DNA from 3 places in the Hydrogenophaga sp. GW823-FHT04C09 genome. Region 2 is predicted to be linked to each of the others. Evidence: predicted binding sites of a transcription regulator. Region 2 holds the regulator's gene; each other region holds the start of a gene.

Region 1 (7,242 bases), on a different contig from region 2:
GTGCGGCCGAGGCGCTGCTGCTGGGCGAGCCCTTCATGGCCGAGGCCGCGCTGGAAGTGGGCCTGGTCAACCGCGTGCTGCCCCCGATGGAGGCGGCCGGTTATGCGCAGGCCGTGGCCCGCAAGCTCGCGGCCAAGCCCATCAGCGCGCTGATCGAGACCAAGCGCCTGATGAAGAAGCACCAGACGCCACAGGTGATGGCCGTGATGGCCGAAGAGGGCGCCAGCTTCGGCCGCATGCTGGGCGAGCCGGCCGCGCGCGAGGCGTTTGGCGCGTTCATGGAACGCAGGAAGCCGGACTTCTCGAAGGTGTGAGGCGCCAGCGAAAAAGGCCTCGCTGATCGCGAGGCCTTTTGTCTGTCGGGGACCGCCGTGCTCAGTCCGCGCAGGTGTAGGACGCCGCCAGCGCGGCGTCACCCGAAACGTACTTCGGGTGCTGCGGGTATGAGCACATGGGCAGTGCCTTGGTGCCCGCCGTCACCGTGGGGTTCTTGCTCGGGGCGCGGTTCTGCTCCACCCAGTCCACCACCATCTGCAGGCCGTTGAACGAATTGGGAATCGCGGTCGCCGGGATGGTGGCGCCATCGCCATCGACCGTGTGGTTGGTACCGGACAGACCGTGGCCGGTTTGTGGCAACACCCACAAGCGCGCGAAAGCGTCCACCACCGGCCGGGTCATCTTGTCGAGCACCGACTGGTAGTAGTCCAGCTGCGCGCCCGTGGAGGCCAGGCTGTCGTTCGAGCCGATGGTGATCAGCACCTTGCCGCCGCGCCGGTAGAACGTTGTCAGGTCCGGGTTCGTCGCATCCAGGTGCCGCGAGATCTGGACCCGGCGTGCATTGAGGGCGCCGCCTTCCACGTAGTCCAGCGGGTTCGCATTCAGGTTCTTCATGAGGAAGCCCGTCACGCCGAGGATGCCCAGGTGGGTGTGGTTGGTGGCACCCGGGTCGGCACCTTCCTGGCCCACATGGCGGGCAGGGATGAGCAAGCCCGAGCCACCTGGATCGGTCGTGGGCGCCCACATGCCGAACGACGTGACGCCATTGGCCAGCGGGGTGGCAAACTCATAAGGTGAATAGATGAAATTCAGCGTCTGGATCTGCCCATCGGTGAAGCAGGCGGTGGCCGTGCTGTCGGTCGGATTGGGGTCGACGTTGCCCGGGCAGCGCTTGCTCAGCCACGGATTGCGGCCGGGCGCGCCCGCCTTGACGTTGAAGATGTCCCGGCAAGCCTGGTAGTTGTTGATGATGCCGTCGGCCAGGCCATCGAGCTTGTCGCACTGGCGAATGAACTCCTGGCGGATCGCCGCCACCTTGACGGGGGGAACCCAGTTTGCCAGGGGCTTCTCCTGGATGCGGATCAGTTCGGGCGCCAGCAGCAAGGTGGAGAAATTGACGATGGGCACGGTGAGGGCCGCGCCGTCATAGTCAGCCGGGTAGCGCTGCATCACCGTCAGGCCCTCCCGGCCACCCTGCGAGCCGCCCTGCCAATACGTAAAGCGAGGCTTTTCGCCATACATGCGCTCGGTCAATTTGACGCCCACATCGCGCGTCTTCTTCATCTGCATGAAGCCCAGGTTCATCATGGCTTCTTCGTTCAGGGCCCAGGTCGAGTCCAGGAAGCTGTGGCCGGAGTCGCTGCCCCAGGTGGCCGCGCCCAGCGCGAGGATGGCGGCAGACGGCGCGCCCGGCGCAAAGCCGTTCATGCCACCACCGCCCGTGTGCACCGCACGCAGGCTCCAGCTCGCCGGCAGCGAAACGCGGAAGTTGATCACCGGTGCGCTGGGGTCCACGGCATAGATGGCACCCGTGAGCGAACAGTAGGCCTGATTCGATCCCGCCGCGGCCGTCCAGACGGGCGCGTTCAATGTCACCGCCGACACCGGCTCGCCAATGTCCGCGACCGCGACGCTGGTGCCCAGCTTGGCCGCCGTGCAGTCGGCCGCGGTGATGGTCTTGGCATCAGCCGCCGGCAGCAGCGAGCCGGGTGCCGGAATGGCCAGGGAAGGTGTGGTCGGTGTGGACGGGGCCGCAGCTTCCTGGCCGCCACCTCCTCCTCCTCCTCCGCATGCCGCGAGCAAAACCGCAGTGCTGGCCGTCGCGAACGCGGCCATCCTGATTTGAAGCATGACTGTCTCCTACGTTTGTTTGTGGTGTCTTGCGAATGGTTTGTGCCCATGTCGCGAAACAAGGTTAGTTCAGTTAACTAAATAAAAAGACTGGTAAATACCCTAGGAGCTGAAGCAGGCAGAATCCACCCTCTCCGGTGCATCTCGTGCTGAGGAGAACTTCATGGACAAACAGCGCAGCCTCAACACGCCACCTTCCAAGACCGTCAAGAACAGGGCGCAGTCCCGCGACGGCGCAGAACCCGCTGCCGCATCGAAGAAAGGGCTGCCGCAGAAGGTGGTGCGTGCCAGGGCCGATGAACCCAAGCTGGCGATGGAGTCAACGCCCGCCGGGCGCCTGCGCGAGGGCGCCTTGCAGCAGCTGCTCGGCTACCAGTTGGCCCAGGCCTCCATCGTCACGATCGGCCTGTTCCAGGATGTGGTCGGGAATTCGCATTCGCTGCGCACGGTGGAGTACACCCTGCTGGCCTTGATCCACGCCAACCCGCTGGTGTCGCCCGCCCAGTTGACCAAGGCGCTCGGGCTGAGCGCCCCCTACATAACCAACGGCCTCGACAAGCTGGCTGGCCGTGGTCTGATAGTTCGTGAAACAAACGAAAACGACAGACGAGGCTTTCACCTTTCCGTGACCGAGCAAGGCGAGTCGCTGGTGAAGGAACTCACCAGGCGCTTGCTCGACAACGAAAAAGCCAGTTTCAAGACCCTGACACCGGCCGAGCACCTCATGCTCGCGGAGTTGCTGCACAAGCTGGCACGCTCGCGCTGAAACGAAGCGTGGGCGGCGAGACCTACTTGCCCTCGATGTCCTGCCCGATGCGCCACAACACGCCCGCCGGGTCGTTCAGGATGAAATCGCGGATGCCCCAGGGCCGGTCTTCGGGCGGCTCGGCGCGCACACCGTAGCGCTCGCCCAACCGCTGCGCCTCGACGTGCGCCCACCACGCGTCCACGTCCTCCACCAGCAAATGCATCATGAGGTTCTCGGCGAAGTCCTTCACGTAGAACTTCGTCAGCAGAAAACTGCTCCTGCCGGCATGCAGGTAGGCCATCTGCTCCGAAGCCCAGGCCTCGGTGAAGCCCAGGTCGATGTAGAAGCGCCGGGACTGGTCGAAGTCGATCGCGGGCAGGAAGGCCTTGATCTCGATGGTGGCCAGGTTGGGCATGGGCATCTCCTCGGTGTGATCGGCGCACTGTAGGGCAAGACGGCCGCCAAGTGACAGCCGGCGAGCGCCCGGACGAGATACTGTATAAAATTACAGCATGATGTCCGTCGCCCGCAAGATCCGCATCCTCGCGGATGCCGCGAAGTACGACGCCTCCTGCGCCTCCAGCGGTGGCACGCGCCGGGATTCGAGCGACCAGCAGGGCCTGGGGTCGAACGAGGGCATCTGCCACAGCTACGCGCCCGACGGGCGCTGCATCTCGCTGCTCAAGATCCTGCTCACCAACTGGTGCGTGTACGACTGCCTCTACTGCGTCAACCGCGTCTCCAGCGACGTCGAGCGCGCCCGCTTCAGCGTAGAAGAGGTGGTGAACCTCACGCTCGATTTCTACCGCCGCAACGTCATCGAGGGCCTGTTCCTGAGCTCCGGCATCATCCGCTCGCCCGACTACACCATGGAGCAGCTCGCGGAGGTGGCCCGCCAGCTGCGCGAGGTGCACGGCTTTCGCGGCTACATCCACCTCAAAACCATCCCCGATGCCGACGAGGCCCTGCTCGCGCGCGCCGGGCGCTACGCCGACCGCCTCAGCATCAACATCGAGCTGCCCAGCCAGGACTCGCTCGACGCGCTCGCGCCGGGCAAGAGCAGCCAGCAGATCCGCCAGTCGATGGCCGGCATCCGCCTGAAGCTGGACGAAGCGCGCGAGCAGAAGACGCAGGCGCAACAGATCCGCTCCTTGCCCGGCCGGCCCGCCGCCAGCGCGCCACCGCCGCGCTTCGCGCCCGCCGGCCAGAGCACGCAGATGATCGTCGGCGCCGACGCGTCGGACGACCGCAGCATCCTGCAGGTCAGCGCCGGGCTCTACGCGGGCTACCGCCTCAAGCGCGTCTACTACTCCGCCTTCAGCCCGATCCCGCACGCCAGCGCCCGGCTGCCCGGGCAGGCCGCGCCGCTGGTGCGCGAGCACCGCCTGTACCAGGCCGACTGGCTGATGCGTTTCTACGGTTTCGACGCGAGCGAACTCGTGCTGCCCGGCGGCATGCTGTCCATGGACATGGACCCCAAGCTCGCCTGGGCCCTCGCGCACCCGGAGTGGTTCCCGGTGGATGTGAACCGCGCGCCGCGCGAGATCCTGCTGCGCGTGCCCGGGCTGGGCGCGCACTCGGTGCAGCGCCTGCTCGACGCGCGGCGCGTGCGCCAGGTGCGGCGCGCCGACATGGAGCGCCTGGGCACGGCGGGCCGCAAGGCGCTGGACTTCGTGCACCTGCCGGACCACCGGCCCGGCGCGGTGCCGCTGGCCCCCCTCGCTCGGCCACGGTCTCGCTCACCCGCCGTGGGCGAGCAACCCGATCTGTTCGGCTGGGCCGAAGCTCCCGCCGCTGCCTGAGACGCCCATGCGCTGGCAGATCGAGTACGACGCCAACGACGTGCCCGCCTCGCTGCGCGCGCTGTCGGCGCTGATCGCCTGCGGCGCCGAGCCGCGCGACGTGGTGTGGCGCGACGGCACCGAAGGGCAGGGCGATCTGCTGGGCGAGGACGCGGCTTCGCCCACCAGCGCACCGCCGCCCGAAGCCGTGCCCCTGCGCGCCCTGCGAAACCTGCCGGCCGAGGCCATGGACCTGGCCGACACGGTGGCGCAGCACGCGCACCCCGAGCGCTTCCGCCGGTTGCACGAGCTCGCGCTGGATGTGAAGGCCGACCCCCGCCGCTGGCGCGACGCCCTGGACCCCCGTCGCCTCGCGCTCGAGCGCATGGCGCGCGAGGTGCGGCGCGAGATCCACAAGATGCACGCCTTCGTGCGCTTCCGCCAGATCGAGGACGGCGATGGCGGCGACACGCGCTATGTGGCCTGGTTCGAGCCGGTGCATCACATCGTGCGCGCGGCCGCACCTTTTTTCGCGCAGCGGTTCGCCGCCATGCGCTGGGCCATCCTCACGCCGCGCCTGTGTGTGCACTGGAACCGCGAAAGCCTTGTGTTCTCGCCCGGCGTGGACCGCTCGCTCGCGCCCCCGCCCGACGCCGGCGAAGCCCTGTGGCTCGACTACTACCGCAGCATCTTCAACCCTTCGCGGCTCAAGACCGCCGCCATGCTGCGCGAGATGCCGCGCCGCTACTGGCACAACCTGCCCGAGACGCAGGCCATCACCGAACTGATCCAGACCGCGCCGCAGCGCAGCGCGCGCATGGTGGCGCAGGCCAGCGAGTCGCAGCGCCGCCTGCCCATCGGCGCGCCTCGCGCGGCGGCGCGCGCACCGCGCACACCGCAGGAGCAGTTGGACGACCTGGGTCGCCGCGCGCGCCACTGCACGGACTGCCCGGTGGCCTGCAGCGCGACCCAGGTCGTCTGGGGCGAAGGCCGCGTGGGCGCGCGCCTGATGATCGTGGGCGAGCAACCGGGCGACCAGGAAGACCTCGCGGGCCGCCCCTTCGTCGGGCCCGCGGGCGCGCTGCTGCGGCGCGCCATCACCGAGCTCGGCTGGCCGGTGGAATCGATCTACCTCACCAACGCCGTCAAGCACTTCCACTTTCTGGCGCGCGGGAAACGGCGCCTGCACAAGACGCCCGGCCAGCGCGCGGCCGAAGCGTGTGAGCAGTGGCTGGAAGCGGAGATCCGCCTCGTCCAGCCGCAGGCGGTGATCGCGCTCGGCGCCACCGCCGCGTCCAGCCTGCTCGGCGGGAGTGTGGGCGTGGCGCAGAACCTGGGGCGCTGGCAGGTGCGGGCCGATGGCCTGCCGGTCTGGGTGGTGCACCACCCGGCGGCCGTGCTGCGCCGGGCGGAGTCGGGCGCGCCGCCGTTCGAGGATTGGGTGGAGGCGCTGCGCCCGGCTTGGCCTCAGGCCGCGCAGGCCTCGGCCGCCACGCCCAGCCGCGTGGCGAGTGCCGACAACAGCGCCGCCGCCTCATCGGTCGTGCCGGCCACGCCATACACATAGTTATCCGGCCGCACCAGCGCCGCCACGCTCTGGTGGCGCTGCAGCCACGCTTCGGCCACGCCGTCGGTCTCCAGCGCACCCACCGTGCCGAGCGCGACGCAGCGCAACCACGGCAGGGCGCCCGCCCCGCCGGGCACGGCCTGGCCGGGGGCCAGCACCAGCCGCCAGCCGTTGCCGGCGATGGCATCCATGCGCTGGCGCTGCGGGCCGCTGAGCAGCCAGGGTTGGGGGAACAGGCTGCCGCGCGCGGCGTGCTCCTGCGGTGCGAGCCAGCCGGTGGTCAGTGCGGGCAGGATGTCCTGGCGCGGCGTGTCCTTCACCACGCCGCCGCATTGAGCCAGCATGGCCGCATCGCGCTCCCGGGCCTTCACCGGGTCGCGTTCGCAGATCACCGCGCCCACGTGTTTGATGCGGCTGGTGAGTTCGCGCACGTGGGCCTTGCGCTCGTCGCCGTAGCTGTCGAGCAGGGCCTCGGCGCTCGCGCCGGACACCTCGCCTCGCAGCACGGCCGCGAGTTTCCAGGCGAGGTTGCTCACGTCGCGGATGCCCTGGCACATGCCCTGGCCGAGGAAGGGCGGTTGCATGTGCGCCGCGTCGCCCGCGAGGAACACGCGGCCCCGGCGCCATTGCTGCGCCACCAGGGCGTGGAAGCGGTAGCTCGACTGGCGCCACAGCGTGCCGTCCTCGGGCGTGATCCAGCGCGAGAGCAGGCGCCAGGTTTCCTCCGGCGTGGCGGCGTGTTTCGGGTCTTCGCCCGGGTTGAGCGAGATTTCCCAGCGGCGGTGGTTCTTCGGGCCGATGACCAGGGTGCAAGGCCGTTCGGGCTCGCAGTACTGCACGCTGACCTGGGGCAGCTTGGCCAGGCCGCGCTCGTTCATGAGCACGTCCACCACCAGCCAGGGTTCGTCGAAGTCCAGGTCTTCCAGCGGCATGGCCAGCGCGGTGCGCACCGCGCTGGAACCACCGTCGCAGGCGATGGTGTATTGCGCGCGCACGGTGCGGGCGGGCTCGCCCTGCGC
Region 2 (7,242 bases):
CAGGTCGGCCGGCGAGCAGATGCCCTGCTGGCACATGTCGGTCGCGATGTTGACGATGGTGGCCACCACGCGCTGCGTGACGAAACCACCGCTGTCGCGCACCACGCTCACGGCCTTGCCGTCGCTGGCGAACAGGGCGTGAGCGGCGTCGCGCATGTCGGCCCGGGTGGCGGGGTTGGTGGCCAGCACGCGGCGGCGGGTGGAGGCGTCGTCGAGCATCATGTCGATGCCCACGGTGCGCGACGCGTCCAGGCGTTCCACGGCGGCCAGCGTGGTCACGTCCAGACCCAGCGGCGCCACCAGAATGAGCGCGGCGGCCGACGGTGCGGCGGCGGTCTCGATGTGCGCGCCCAGGTCCTTGAGCAACTGATAGAGCTCGGCCCGGCGGGCTGCCTTGGGCGAGACCCAGACCGGTGGCAGCTCCGCGACGGTCGGCGCGGCCACGTCGGCCGGCACCTGGGCCACGCCCTTGTCGTAGGCATAGAAACCTTCACCGACCTTCTTGCCCACCACGCCCCCAGCCAGGCGCTGGGCGGTGATCACGCTGGGGCGGTAGCGCGGCTCCTCGAAATACTGGTGGTAGATCGACTCCATCACGGGGTGCGAGACGTCCAGCGCCGTCAGGTCCATCAGCTCGAACGGGCCGAGCTTGAAGCCCATCTGGTCCTTGAGGATGCGGTCGATGGTGGCGAAATCGGCCACGCGTTCGCCCACCACGCGCAGGGCTTCGGTGCCGTAGCCGCGGCCGGCGTGGTTGACGATGAAGCCCGGCGTGTCCTGTGCCGAGACCGGCGTGTGGCCGAACTGGCGGGTGTAGTCCGTCAGGCGCTGGCAGACCGTGGCGCTGGTCTTGAGGCCGGCAATGACCTCGACCACCTTCATCAGGGGCACCGGGTTGAAGAAGTGGTAGCCAGCGAGTTGGGCCGGGCGCTTGAGCGCGGCACCGATCGAGGTGACCGAGAGCGACGAGGTGTTGGTGGCCAGCACCGCATCGGGTTGGACGATGGCTTCGAGATCGGCAAACAGGCGTTGCTTGACGTCGAGCCGTTCGACGATGGCTTCCACCACCAGATCGCAGGGCGCGAGGTCGGTCAGCGCACCGGCCAAATGCACCCGTGCCAGGCAGTCTTCCATCTGGCTGGCCTCCATGCGGTTCTTGCCCACCAGCGTCTGCCAGGTGCCTTGAAGGGCGGCGCGGGCGGCCTCCGCCGCGCCGGCCTGCACGTCGAAGAGCCAGACCTGGCTGCCGGCCTGGGCCGCCATCTGGGCAATGCCGCGGCCCATGGCACCGGTCCCGACGATGCCCGTATGAAGAAATATGGGTTGCATAAGTGTGTTGTATTTGGAATGAGGGTGCCTGGAGCTATGACAAAATGATCCAACGAAAGAACGAAGGGCTTCCAACGTGCGCCAGACATGGACAGGCTGTATTTTGCTATTAACTGCGCTGGGCAGTTCGGCGGCCACGCTGGGGCGGCACAGTGGTGCAGCTGTCATCGGACAACCTCTCGATGTCCGGGTTCAGGTTCTTCTCGCTCCGGGTGAGGATCTCACCAACCAGTGCCTCAATGCGGATGTCTTTTTTGGCGATACGCAAGTGTCGCCCGGTCTGGTTCGCAGCACGCCCCAGAAAGCCGAGGCCGAGTCCTCGGTGCGTATCCAGACTCGGCAGCCCATCAACGAACCCATCGTCACCTTGTACGTGCGTGCCGGCTGCGGCACCGCGTTCACCCGCCGCTTCGTGCTGCTGGCCGACCCGCTCAACGAGCCGATGGCGCCGGTCGACCGATCCAACAACCCGGTGGCCGTGGCGCCCCCGGCGGTGGCGCAGGCGCCTTCCACGCCTGCGGGTCCCGGTGTCGCGGGCGGCAGCCTGGTAGAGAGTGGCACCGCCAGCGCTCGGCCGCCCGTTGCGGCTGGCCCTGTGGCTTCGCCATCGGCACGGCCTGCGCCCAAGCCCGCCGCGAAACCGGGTGCCACCGCGTCGCCCCGTGCGAGCAGTGTGGTGCGCCGTCCACCGGCACCCCCTGCGGCGCCCCGCCTGCAGCTGGACCCGATCGATCTGGATGCGGGCATCGAGCGCGATCCGACGCTCAAGCTCTCGCCCTTCTTGCTGAGTGAGCCCGCCACCTCCGAAGAAGCCCGCGCCGCCGCCGGCCTGCTCTGGAAGTCTCTCAGCGCGTCGCCGGAAGACATCCTGCGGGACGCCCAGAAACTCGCGGCGCTGGAGGCGGAAGCCGAGCAACTGCGCAACGCCCGGGCCCAGAGCCAGAACAGCATTGGCGAGCTGAACGCCCAACTGAATGAGGCGCGTGACCAGCGCTACCGCAACTGGCTGGTGTACCTGCTGGGCGCACTGCTGTTGCTGACGCTTCTGGCGCTGCTGATGGCGTCGCGCCGCCGTCCAGCGCAGGCCGGGTCCGAGGCGTCCCGTGCGTGGTGGTCCTCGACGCCTGAAGACAAAACCATGCCGGCACAGCTCCGCAAGCCCGTGCGCCAGGGCGCCCCGACGGTGGCGGCCCCCGCGCCCGGCGGCGTGGAACTCGATCTTCACCTGGATCAGGATTCGTCGCTGGACGATTTGCAGGCCCTCGATGGCGCCGCTGCGCGCGAGAGCGATCCACAGCCGGAATCGGCGGTTGCGCTGCCATCGCGCGACCGTCGGGATTTTTCACCGAGCGCCTTGGGCATCTCCCGTTCGGTGGCCACGGAAGAGTTGTTCGACATTCAGCAGCAGGCCGACTTTTTCGTGTCGCTGGGTGAAGACGAGCAGGCCATCCAAGTGCTGCGCAACCACCTGGCCGAGAGCCATGAGCCCAGCCCCCTGGCTTACCTGGATCTGTTCAAGCTCTATCACCGCCTGGGGCGCCGCGAAGACTACGACGCCCTGCGCGACGAGTTCAACCACGTCTTCAATGCCGGCGCGCCGCCCTTCAACCGCTACACCGACGGTGGTCGAGGCCTTGAAGCCTACGAAACGGCCTTCAGCCGCATTCAGTCGCTGTGGCCGGAGCCCCGGGTGCTGGACCTGATCGAGGAGTCGATCTTCCGGGACGCCAGCGACGACGAAGTCGAGGTGTTCGATCTCGAGGCGTACCGCGAGCTCTTGCTGTTGCACGCGATGGCCAAGGAGCTGATCAAGCGAGACGAGCCGTCCGCGGCAAAGCACAGCGAATTCCGGCACACGAACATGCAACCGCTGAAAGCCGACGGCCGGCGTCCGAGCGCGCCAGCCGGCAAGAAGCCCCCCGTCGCTGAAGAGCCTGCTGGCGGTCGCAACACCCAGCCGATGGACCTGGGTGTGCTGGTGCCTGCGTCGTCCCACCTGGGCCTGGACATCAACCTGAACGACCTCTCCGAGTTCTCTGCCTTCGAGGCCTTGTTGCCAGAGGTGTCGCCGCCCGTGGAGCCGACCGCCAAGGCAGGTGACGCCCAGGACCTGCCGCTGAGCAACCTGATCGATTTCGAGGTGTTGGACTTCATGCCGCCGGACGACGAGCCAGGCTCGAAGCCGGATGGCAAACGCTGACGCCCTTGGTACCCAGAAAAAACGCCGGTGACAACCGGCGTTTTTTCTGGGGTGAGGTCGATCGCAGCCATCAGCGTCGAACCTGCAGCGCGCCTGGATTGACGATATTGGTCGGTGTGCCCTTGATGTAGTTGACCACGTTGTCGAACGCAGAGGAGAAGTACATCTCGTAGCTGTCCTGCTCGACATAGCCGATGTGGGGCGTGCAGATGCAGTTTTCGAGCCGCAGCAGGGCATGGCCTTGCAGGATGGGCTCGGATTCGAACACGTCGATCGCGGCCATGCCCGGGCGACCCCGGTTCAGCGCGGCGATCAGCGCCTCGGGCTGGATGAGCTCGGCGCGGGAGGTGTTGACCAACAGCGCGGAGGTCTTCATGGCGGCGAGGTCTTCGGGTGTCACACAGCCCGCGTTGCTCTCGCTCAGCCGCAAGTGCAGGCTCAGCACGTCGGCCGTTTCAAACAGGGCTGCCTTGCTGGGGGCCACATCGAAACCATCGGACGCGGCGCGGGCACAGCTTTCTTCGCTGCCCCACACGATCACGCGCATGCCGAAGGCCCGCCCGTAACCTGCCACCATCTGCCCGATGCGGCCGTAGCTCCAGATGCCCAGCGTCTTGCCACGCAGCACCATGCCCACGCCGAAGTTGGCGGGCATGGCCGCGGCCTTCAGCCCAGCCTGTTGCCAGGCGCCATGCTTGAGGTTGGAGACGTATTGCGGGATGCGGCGCATGGCCGCAAGCATCAGGGCCCAGGTGAGCTCGGCGGTGGAGACGGGTGAACCCACGCCCTCGGCCACCGCGATGCCACGCTCGGTGCAGGCATTGACGTCCACATGCTCACCCACGCGCCCGGTCTGGGCGATGAGTTTGAGCCGGGGGAGTTTTTCAACCAGTTGACGGGTGATGGCGGTGCGTTCCCGGATCAGGACCAGCACATCGGCATCGCGCAATCGGATGGACAGCTGGCCCACGCCCTTGACCGTGTTGGTGAAGACTTTGGCCGGGTAAGGCTCCAGTTTCTCGGCACACCGCAGTTTGCGCACAGCGTCCTGATAGTCATCAAGGATCACAATATTCATGACCCTATTGTGCCTTCACCTCCCAGGCCTTCCGGGCCGCTGACCCCTGGTTACAAGCAGGCACGGCGCGCCGGGAGCCTGGAGGATGGCCGTGTGCTCGCTGGCGGCGGCCGAGTTCAGGCCGCGCGCGTGGACAGCTGGCGTTCCTGGTCGGCCAGTCGATCGAGTTCGGCGCACACATCGTTGATGCGGCCCGAGATCACCAGCCTGACACCGGCCCGGTGCGCCGCCGCGGGGCCGGTCTGCTGCAGCACGCGCACGCGAGGCACAGGGTCCGCTGCCGGTGGCACGGCCCGCAAGACAAGTGGACTGCGGGTTGTGCTGGCGCGCTTGAGCCACCCGGCACGCGCAAAGCGCTGTACAACCTGCGTGGCCACGGGCTCGTTGGCGGCCGTTGCCCGGCGAAGGGCGGGAGAGGGCAACCAGCAGTCGATCAACTGCAAAGGGGCGCGCCACGTGTTGGTGTTGAAAATTTTTCCCATGCGAAACTCCATTGGGTGGGGTTGAACACAGGCAGGATTGCAAAATCAAACGCCTTCGCAGGGATGTGTCCTTGTGGTGGGTTGTGCACCCACCGGGACCAAACGCCCGCCACCTGCTGAGGCGACACGGACCGGGATCGGTCAGAGCTGGAAGCTGTTGCGGATCAGGCCCACGGCGAGTCCTTCGATTTCGAATGGCTCGCCCGGTTCGACGACGATGGTCTTGTAGTCGGGGTTTTCCGCGTGCAATTCAATCAGGTGCTGGCGCCGCATGAAGCGTTTGACGGTGACGTCGTCACCCAGGCGGGCCACCACGATCTGGCCGTTCTTGGCTTCCTTCGTGGCCTGCACGGCGAGCAGATCGCCGTCCATGATGCCGATGTCGCGCATGGACATGCCACGCACCTTGAGCAGGTAGTCGGGCGTGCGCTGGAACAGGCTGCGCTCGACCTGGTAGGTCTGGTCCACATGCTCCTGCGCCAGGATGGGCGAACCGGCTGCGACGCGACCGATCAGGGGGAGCACCAGCTGGGCCAGGCTGGGGATCGGCAGTGTAAGCTGGCGCCCGCGCGAATCGTTGATGGACTGCAGGTCTTCGCTGCGCAGGCGGATGCCTCGCGAAGTGCCACTGACCAGTTCGATCACGCCCTTGCGCGCCAGCGCTTGCAGATGCTCTTCGGCGGCATTGGCCGACTTGAACCCGAGTTCGCTGGCGATTTCGGCACGGGTGGGCGGTGCGCCGGTGCGTGCGATCGCCGTCTGGATCAATTCCAGAATCTGTTGCTGCCGGGCGGTGAGCTTCGGTGCGGTATGGGGCATGTCGAGCATGAGGACCTCGTCGGGAACGTGGTGGCCAAGGGGAACGCCATCTGGGAAGGCAGGAACAACGCGGGAAGTGGCTGATACCTGTTTTCTTATCCAGTATCTGTATTTTTAACCAGTTTTCAAGGATTGGCAAGTGGTGGACACAAATCAGGGCCGGCGGCTCGTGATCCTGGGCACGGGCGGCACCATCGCCGGGCGTGCGGCGCAGGCGGGCGACAACGTGGGCTACGTGGCGGGGCAGGTCGGCGTGGCCGATCTGGTGGCGGCCGTTCCGGCTTTGGCCGGCGTGCCGTTGGAGGTGGAGCAGGTCGCCCAGATCGACAGCAAGGACATGGGCCTGCCGGTGTGGCAGGCGCTGGCGGCACGGCTCCAGGCGCATCTGGACGATCCCCAGGTGTCGGCGGTGATCGTGACGCACGGCACCGACACCCTGGAGGAAACGGCGTTCGTGCTGCAGCGCCTGCTCCAACCCACCAAGCCTGTGGTGCTGACCTGCGCGATGCGCCCGGCTTCCGCGCTGGTGCCGGATGGGCCGCAGAACCTTGCCGACGCGCTGGCCGTGGTGCGGCATGGGGAGGCCGGCGTGGTGGTGGTGTGTGCCGGACAGGTGCACGGCGCGCTGGAGGTGGCGAAGGTGCACACCTACCGCCTGGACGCTTTTGACTCTGGAGACGCGGGGCCGCTGGCTTGTGTGGAGGAGGGGGAGGTGCGCCGTTTCCGATCCCGGGGCGCCTCCGTTGCTTCCCACGATCCAGCCCCGCTGGCCCGCTTCCTGGCGGCCGACGCCCTGCCTCGGGTCGAACTGGTGACCAGCCATGCCGACGCGGACGGCAGCCTGGTGCGGGCCTTGATGGCGCCAGGCGCCGCCCGTCCCTTGCGGGGCATCGTGGTGGCCGGCACGGGCAACGGTACCGTTCACCAGGCGCTGACCGATGCGCTGAATGCCGCGCAGGCACAACGGGTGCGGGTGGTGCTGGCGACGCGTTGTGCGCGCGGAAGGGTGGTGCCGCACGCTGGCCTGCCATTCGCGCACTCGGCCGGGCTCTCGCCGGTCAAGGCCCGGTTGGCGCTGGCGCTGGACCTGCTGATGGAATGACGCGATGTTCGCCGCGCTCGGTGCCCACGCCTGGGCGTACCCCATGCTGGAAGTGGCCCATCTGCTGGGCGTGGCGCTGTTGCTCGGCAACCTGACGCTGCTGGAACTGCGGGTGTTCGGCTGGGGCCAGAGCCTGCCTGTGGAGCCCCTGGCGAAACTGAGCCTGGGCCTGGTGGCGGTGGGTTTCGCACTGGCCGCCGTGTCGGGCCTCCTGATGTTCGGTACCCAGGCC
Region 3 (7,242 bases), on a different contig from region 2:
GCGGTTGGGCCCGCTGAAGCCCAGCCCCATGCGGTCCATGCTGTAGAGAATGCGGCGCTGCACCGGCTTCTGGCCGTCGCACACGTCGGGCAGGGCGCGGCCTTTCACGACCGAAAGCGCGTATTCGAGGTAGGCGCGCTGCGCGTAGTTCGCGAGGTTCATGCCGTCGTCGTCCGGCGCGGACAGCGGCAGTTCAGGAGTTTCAGTCATGGCAAATCAGTTCTTCGTTCAAGGCGGCGATTCGGTCAAGGACACCGCAGATCCGGCTCTGCCGGTCTGCCAGTGTCGCCCCTGAGGGGTGACGCGAAGCGGCGCGGGGGGAGTTCAACTAGATATCGATTTCGACCGAGTCGCCATGCAACTCCATCAGCTCGCGGCGCGAGGCGGCTTCGCCCTTGCCCATGAGTTTGGTGATGAGGGCTTCGGTGCCGGCGAAGTCGATCGCGCCGAGCACGACCGGCATGAGGCGGCGCGTATCGGGGTTGAGGGTGGTGTCCCACAGCTGCTCGGCGCTCATTTCGCCCAGGCCTTTGAAACGGCTGATCTGGCATTTCTCGGGCGGCACGCCGTCCTTGGCGGTCTTGTCGAGGATGGCGTGCAGCTCGCCTTCGTCCAGCGCGTACTGCTTGGCCGCCGGCTTCTTGCCGCGCGCGGGGATGTCCACGCGGAACAGCGGCGGGCGCGCCACGTACACGTGGCCGGCCTCGATGAGTTTGGGGAAGTGGCGGAAGAACAGCGTGAGCAGCAGCACCTGGATGTGCGAGCCGTCGACGTCGGCGTCGGACAGGATGCAGACCTTGCCGTAGCGCAGGCCGCTGAGGTCGGGCGTGTCGTTCGGGCCGTGCGGGTCCACGCCGATGGCGACCGCGATGTCGTGGATTTCGGTGTTGGCGAACAGGCGGTCGCGCTCGACTTCCCAGGTGTTGAGCACCTTGCCGCGCAGCGGCAGCACGGCCTGGCTTTCCTTGTCGCGGCCCATCTTGGCGCTGCCGCCGGCCGAGTCGCCCTCGACCAGGAACACCTCGTTGTGCGCGAGGTCCTTGCTCTCGCAGTCGGTGAGCTTGCCGGGCAGCACGGCCACGCCGGAGCCCTTGCGTTTTTCGACTTTCTGGCCGGCCTTCTGCCGCGACTGCGCGGCCTTGATGGCGAGCTCTGCGAGCTTCTTGCCGTAGTCCACGTGCTGGTTGAGCCAGAGCTCGAGCGCGGGGCGCACGAAGCTGCCGACCAGGCGCACGGCGTCGCGCGAGTTCAGGCGCTCCTTGATCTGGCCCTGGAACTGCGGGTCGAGCACCTTGGCCGAGAGCACGTAGCTGGCACGCGCGAACACGTCTTCGGGCAGCAGCTTCACGCCCTTGGGCAGCAGCGCGTGCAGTTCGATGAAGCCCTTGACCGCCTGGAACAGGCCGTCGCGCAGGCCGCTTTCGTGCGTGCCGCCCGCGCTGGTGGGGATCAGGTTGACGTAGCTCTCGCGCACCGGCTGGCCGTCTTCGGTGAAGGCCACGCACCAGGCCGCGCCCTCGCCTTCGGCGAAGCTGTCGTGCCCGCTGTCGGCGAAGCCTTCGCCCTCGAACAGGGGAATGACCGGCTCGCCGGTGAGCGTCTGCTGCAGGTAGTCGCGCAGGCCGCCCTTGTAGAGCCAGGTCTGGGTGTCCTTGGTCTTTTCGTTCACCAGCGTCACGCTCACGCCCGGCATCAGCACCGCCTTGCTGCGCAGCAGGTGGGTGAGTTCGGCCATGGGCAGGGTGGCGGCTTCGAAGTACTTGGCGTCGGGCCAGGCGCGCACCGTGGTGCCCTGCTTGCGGTCGTCTGCGCCCTTGGGCGAGATCACCAGCGGTTCGATCACGTCGCCAGCGGAGAACGCCAGTTTGGCCACCTGGCCCTCGCGGAAACTGGTCACTTCCAGCCGGGTGGAGAGCGCGTTGGTCACGCTCACGCCCACGCCGTGCAGGCCGCCGGAGAAGCTGTAGGCGCCGCCCTTGCCCTTGTCGAACTTGCCGCCCGCGTGCAAACGGGTGAACACGAGTTCGACCACCGGGGCCTTTTCCTCGGGGTGCAGGCCGAACGGGATGCCCCGGCCGTCGTCTTCCACGCTGACCGAATGATCGGCATGCAGCGTGACCTTGATCTTCTTGCCGTGCCCGGCCAGGGCCTCGTCGGCCGCGTTGTCCAGCACTTCCTGGATGATGTGCAGCGGGTTGTCGGTGCGGGTGTACATGCCCGGCCGCTGCTTGACCGGTTCCAGCCCCTTGAGGACGCGGATCGAGCCTTCGGAGTATTCGTTGGGTGTTTGGGTCGCCATGGGGGCGGATTGTATGCCCCGAAGACTGTATGCAAATACAGACTTTCGGCTTCAGGCCGACCAGCGATGCGCGCGATTCATCAGTGGCGCGGGAAAATATCAAGCCTTCGCGGCATGCCCGTGACAGGCAAGGCCCATCCATCTTCGCTACAGTTCCCGGATGCCCTCGACCCCCACCCTCCCGACCCCGCCCCGCCTCTCTGCCCTGCAGGTGCTGGCCTGCGGCGCCCTGATCGTCACCCTGTCCATGGGCATCCGCCACGGCTTCGGCCTGTGGCTGCAGCCCATCACCCAGGCGCAGGGCTGGTCCCGCGAGACGTTCTCGTTCGCCCTGGCGATCCAGAACCTGTCCTGGGGGATCTTCGGCATCTTCGCCGGCATGGCGGCCGACCGTTTCGGCGCCTTCCGCGTGCTGATCGGCGGTGCGGTGGCCTATGCCCTGGGTCTGGCCGGGATGGCGCTGAGCACCTCGTCTCTGGGTTTCGCGCTCACCACCGGCGTGCTGATCGGCGCGGCCCAGGCCGGCACCACGTACGCGGTGATCTACGGCGTGATCGGCCGGCAGATTCCGGCCGAGAAGCGCTCCTGGGCCATGGGCGTGGCCGCCGCGGCCGGGTCGTTCGGCCAGTTCCTGATGGTGCCGGTGGAAGGCTGGCTGATCAGCAGCTTCGGCTGGCAACAGGCCCTGCTGTTCCTCGCGGGCGCCGTGCTGCTGGTGATGCCGCTGGCCCTGGGCCTGCGCGAACCGGGCTTCGCGGGCGGCGCGCCGGTGCACCGCGAACAGACCATTGGCCAGGCCTTGCGCGAGGCCTTCCGCTACCGCAGCTTCCAGCTGCTGATGGCCGGCTATTTCGTCTGCGGTTTCCAGGTGGTGTTCATCGGCGTGCACATGCCCAGCTACCTCAAGGACCACGGCCTGTCGCCCCAGGTGGCGAGCTACGCGCTGGCGCTGATCGGCCTGTTCAACGTGATCGGCACCTACGCCGCTGGCGCGCTGGGCCAGCGCCTGGCCAAGCGCCACATCCTGGCCTTCATCTACTTCGCGCGCGCCGCGGTGATCGCCGTGTTCCTGATCGCGCCGCTCTCGCCCATGAGCGTCTACGTGTTCTCCGCCGTCATGGGCCTGCTCTGGCTCTCCACCATTCCACCCACCAACGCGGTGGTGGCGCAGATCTTCGGCGTGGCCCACATGTCCATGCTGGGCGGCTTCATCTTCTTCAGCCACCAGATCGGCAGCTTCCTGGGCGTGTGGCTGGGCGGCGTGCTGTACGACAGGACCGGCAGCTACGACATCGTCTGGTACCTCGCGATCGCGCTGGGCGTGTTCGCCGGGCTGGTGAACCTGCCGGTGCGCGAAGGCCCGATCGCGCGCGCCCCGCAGCGCGTGGGAGCCGCGGCGTGAAGCCTGTGGCCGTGCGCGCCCTGGCCTGGGCCGCGGCTGGCGCGGCCCTGCTGGCGACGTTCGCGCTCTACCACCGGCCCGAGTTCCTGGTGAACCTGGCCGACCAGATCTGGAGCTGCTTCTGATGCATGGCACCGAGGCGCCTTCGGCGTGGGTGCGGCGCTGGTCGCACCTGGTGCCCACCGGCGGTTCGGTGCTCGACGTGGCCTGCGGCCAGGGTCGCCACCTGCGCTGGTTTGCCCAACGGGGCCACCCCGTCACCGGCGTGGACCGTTCGCCCGAAGCCATCGCCGCCGTGCAGCCCCTGGGCCGCGCCGTGCTGGCCGACATCGAGAACGGGCCCTGGCCGTTCGACGGCGAGCGTTTCGACGCGGTGGTCGTCACCAACTACCTCTGGCGCGCCCTGCTGCCCCGCATCGTGGACAGCGTGGCCGAAGGCGGCGTGCTGCTGTACGAGACCTTCGCGGCCGGCAACGAGAGCGTGGGCAAGCCCTCGCGGCCCGACTTTCTGCTGCAACCGGGCGAACTTTTGCAGGCCGGCCAGGGTCTGCACGTGGTGGCCTATGAAGATGGTTTCTGCGACCGCCCCGAACGCTTCGTCCAGCGCCTGGCGGCGGTGCGAAAACGGCCCGGGACCCCCGTGCCGCCCCCCAGGTATCCGCTGGATGCCACTGGGTAGAATGCAAGATTCGCGCGCGCTGCCCGCCCCACCGGGGCGATGCAGGGTGGACGCCTCCATTTGAGCCTTTAGCCTATGAACCCCATCACCGGCAGCATCGTGGCCCTGGTCACGCCCATGCATGAAGACGGCAGCGTCGATTACCCCACGCTGCGCAAACTGATCGACTGGCACATCACCGAGGGCACGGACTGCATCGGCGTGGTCGGCACCACGGGCGAATCGCCCACGGTCAACGTCGAGGAACACTGCGAGATCATCCGCGTCTCGGTCGAGCAGGCCAAGACGCACGGCGCCAAGCGCGTGCCCATCATGGCCGGCTGCGGCGCCAACTCCACCGCCGAGGCCATCGAGCTCGCGCGCTTCGCCCAGAGCGTGGGCGCCGACTGCCAGCTGCAGGTCGTGCCCTACTACAACAAGCCCACGCAAGAGGGCCAGTACCAGCATTTCAAGGCGATTGCCGAAGCCGTGGGCGACCTGCCCACCGTGCTCTACAACGTGCCCGGCCGCACCGTGGCCGACATGGCGCACGACACCGTGCTGCGCCTGGCGCAGGTGCCCGGCATCGTCGGCATCAAGGAAGCCACCGGCAACATCGAGCGCGCGCAGTGGCTGATCCGCGACGTGCCCAAAGGTTTCTCGATCTACTCGGGCGACGACCCGACCGCCGTGGCCCTCATGCTGTGTGGCGGCCAGGGCAACATCAGCGTCACCGCCAACATCGCCCCGCGCCTGATGCACGAGCTGTGCGTGGCCGCGATCGCGGGCGACGTCAAGCGCGCCATGGCGATCCAGCTCCAGCTCATGCCGGTGCACAAGAACCTGTTCGTGGAAGCCAACCCGATCCCGCTCAAGTGGGCCATGGCCCGCATGGGCCTGTGCAACGAGGCCATGCGCCTGCCGATGACCCCCATGACGCGCTCCCTGGCGCCCGTGGTCGAAGGCGCGCTGAAGCAGGCCGGCCTCATTTCCTGACCCCTTTCGTTCCTACCGAGCCCCATTCATGTCCAACCGAACCCTGTCCTCGACCCCGCGCATCCTGACCCGCCTGGGCCTCCTGGCCGCCGCCGCCCTCGTGGTTTCGGGCTGCTCGATGCTGCAGGAAGACAAGATCGACTACAAGAGCGCCAAGCGCGGCAGCACCCTGGACGTGCCGCCCGACCTGAGCCAGCTCACCCGGGATTCGCGCTACAACGTGCCCGGCTCGGTGGTCACTGCCAGCGGCTATGAAACCGCCCAACCCGCGCAGGCCACGGCCGCCAGCACCGCCGCCGTGAGCGTGGGCGACGTGCGCATCGAGCGCGCGGGCAACCAGCGCTGGCTCGTGGTGAGCCGCCCGGCCGACAAGCTCTGGAGCCCGGTGCGCGATTTCTGGCAGGAAAACGGTTTCCTGCTCGACATCGACCAGGAAGGCCTGGGCATCATGGAAACCGATTGGGCCGAGAATCGCGCCAAGCTGCCGCAGGACTTCATCCGTTCGACCATCGGCAAGGTGTTCGAGAACCTCTACTCCACCGGCGAACGCGACCGTTTCCGCACCCGCTTCGAACGCACCGCCAACGGCGGCACCGAGATCTACATCAGCCACCGCGGCATGGTGGAGGTCTATTCCACCAAGGAAAAAGACCAGACCGTGTGGCAGCCGCGCCCGGCCGACGTGGAGCTGGAAACCGAGTTCCTGCGCCGCCTGATGGTCAAGCTCGGCGTGAGCGAGGCGCAATCTCGGGCCGTGACCGCCACCGCGCCGGTGCAGGCCGCGGCGCGTGTCGCCATGGTGAACAACGCGCCCGTGGTGCAGTTCGACGACAACTTCGACCGCGCGTGGCGCCGCGTCGGCCTGTCGCTCGATCGCACGGGCTTCACCGTGGAAGACCGCGACCGCAGCCAGGGCCTCTACTTCGTGCGCTACGTCGAACCCGTGGTCAACGCCAAGGAGCCAGGCTTCTTCGCCAAGATGTTCGGCGCTTCGAAGACCGAGGCCTCGACCGAGCGCTTCCGCGTGTCGGTCAAGAGCGTCGAGAACCAGACCACCGTCGCGGTGCTCGACAGCCAGGGTCGGCCGGACAGCTCGGCGTCCGCGCAGCGCATTGCCAAACTGCTGGCCGAAGACCTCAAGTAAGAACGCCACGCACCAAGGAAAAAGCCGCCCGAGGGCGGCTTTTTCTTTGACCGGCCCGCAGCGCGGGCCTGCCCCTCAGGGCTGGGTCACTTCACAGCGGCCTTGGCATCGGCGGCGGCTTCCTTGGCCTTGTCGGCCACTTCCTTGGCGGCGTCCGCGGTGGCAGCGCCTGCGGCCTTGGCGGCGTCGGCGGTGGCGGCACCGGCTTCCTTCGCAGCGTCCACGGTGGCAGCGGTGGCTTCCTTGGCGGCATCGACGGCGGAAGCGCCGGCTTCCTTGGCGGATTCGGCAGCGCCGGCCATGGAAGGCGCAGCAGCGGCCGGAGCGGGTTCAGCGGCAGGTGCCGGTGCGGCGACCGGTGCCTCTTCCTTCTTGCCGCAGGCGGTCAAGGCGATGGCGGCCAACAGGCTGGCGAGCAGGATGGTTTTTTTCATGATGACAGTTCCAATGGATGAGAAAGACAGGCGGTCGAACGACCGGTTCGGAAAGGTTCCACGCACCCTGGGTGTTGTGTGACGGGAGGCCATCCAGCGGAGTGGGTTGACGTGACAACCCTCCCCTGCCGCGCGGATGATACCGCCCCGTCCTGGTGCAAGAAGCGAGAGGGGTTGTTTTTACCTTTGCTCACAGCCCCAGTGTGGACGCCGGGAAAGCGGGCGTGCTCTTGAGCGCCCACTCCTGCAGCTGCTCCTGCAGGGCCACGCGGCGCTCCGCGCTGCGGCTCACCACCATGGTGCATCGCA

What was found. The regulator LexA, encoded in region 2, represses DNA repair genes until DNA is damaged. The targets are predictions, from matches to a motif close to ACTGTATNNNNATACAGT.
Region 1: the regulator LexA is predicted to act here: its motif matches at 3,370-3,387, upstream of AC1Q9M_RS12720 (putative DNA modification/repair radical SAM protein).
Region 3: the regulator LexA is predicted to act here: its motif matches at 2,324-2,341, upstream of AC1Q9M_RS04840 (DNA topoisomerase IV subunit B).

Annotation. Positions count from the first base shown of each region.
Region 1 is NZ_JBXAIO010000004.1:91,305-98,546, forward strand. Features, by position in the region: gene AC1Q9M_RS12700 (enoyl-CoA hydratase) at 1-314, shown strand, start outside; gene AC1Q9M_RS12705 (tannase/feruloyl esterase family alpha/beta hydrolase) at 376-2,127, opposite strand; gene AC1Q9M_RS12710 (MarR family winged helix-turn-helix transcriptional regulator) at 2,291-2,893, shown strand; gene AC1Q9M_RS12715 (VOC family protein) at 2,916-3,290, opposite strand; gene AC1Q9M_RS12720 (putative DNA modification/repair radical SAM protein) at 3,391-4,677, shown strand; gene AC1Q9M_RS12725 (UdgX family uracil-DNA binding protein) at 4,685-6,223, shown strand; gene AC1Q9M_RS12730 (bifunctional 3-(3-hydroxy-phenyl)propionate/3-hydroxycinnamic acid hydroxylase) at 6,124-7,242, opposite strand, start outside.
Region 2 is NZ_JBXAIO010000006.1:187,773-195,014, forward strand. Features, by position in the region: gene AC1Q9M_RS17955 (3-hydroxyacyl-CoA dehydrogenase) at 1-1,329, opposite strand, end outside; gene AC1Q9M_RS17960 (type IV pilus assembly protein FimV) at 1,406-3,529, shown strand; gene AC1Q9M_RS17965 (D-2-hydroxyacid dehydrogenase family protein) at 3,600-4,607, opposite strand; gene AC1Q9M_RS17970 (hypothetical protein) at 4,724-4,876, opposite strand; gene lexA (transcriptional repressor LexA) at 5,231-5,908, opposite strand; gene AC1Q9M_RS17980 (asparaginase) at 6,048-7,010, shown strand; gene AC1Q9M_RS17985 (hypothetical protein) at 7,015-7,242, shown strand, end outside.
Region 3 is NZ_JBXAIO010000001.1:1,033,544-1,040,785, forward strand. Features, by position in the region: gene parC (DNA topoisomerase IV subunit A) at 1-210, opposite strand, end outside; gene AC1Q9M_RS04840 (DNA topoisomerase IV subunit B) at 329-2,299, opposite strand; gene AC1Q9M_RS04845 (MFS transporter) at 2,460-3,701, shown strand; gene AC1Q9M_RS04850 (hypothetical protein) at 3,698-3,826, shown strand; gene AC1Q9M_RS04855 (class I SAM-dependent methyltransferase) at 3,826-4,380, shown strand; gene dapA (4-hydroxy-tetrahydrodipicolinate synthase) at 4,456-5,355, shown strand; gene bamC (NlpB/DapX family lipoprotein) at 5,384-6,499, shown strand; gene AC1Q9M_RS04870 (hypothetical protein) at 6,586-6,933, opposite strand; gene AC1Q9M_RS04875 (hypothetical protein) at 7,124-7,242, opposite strand, start outside.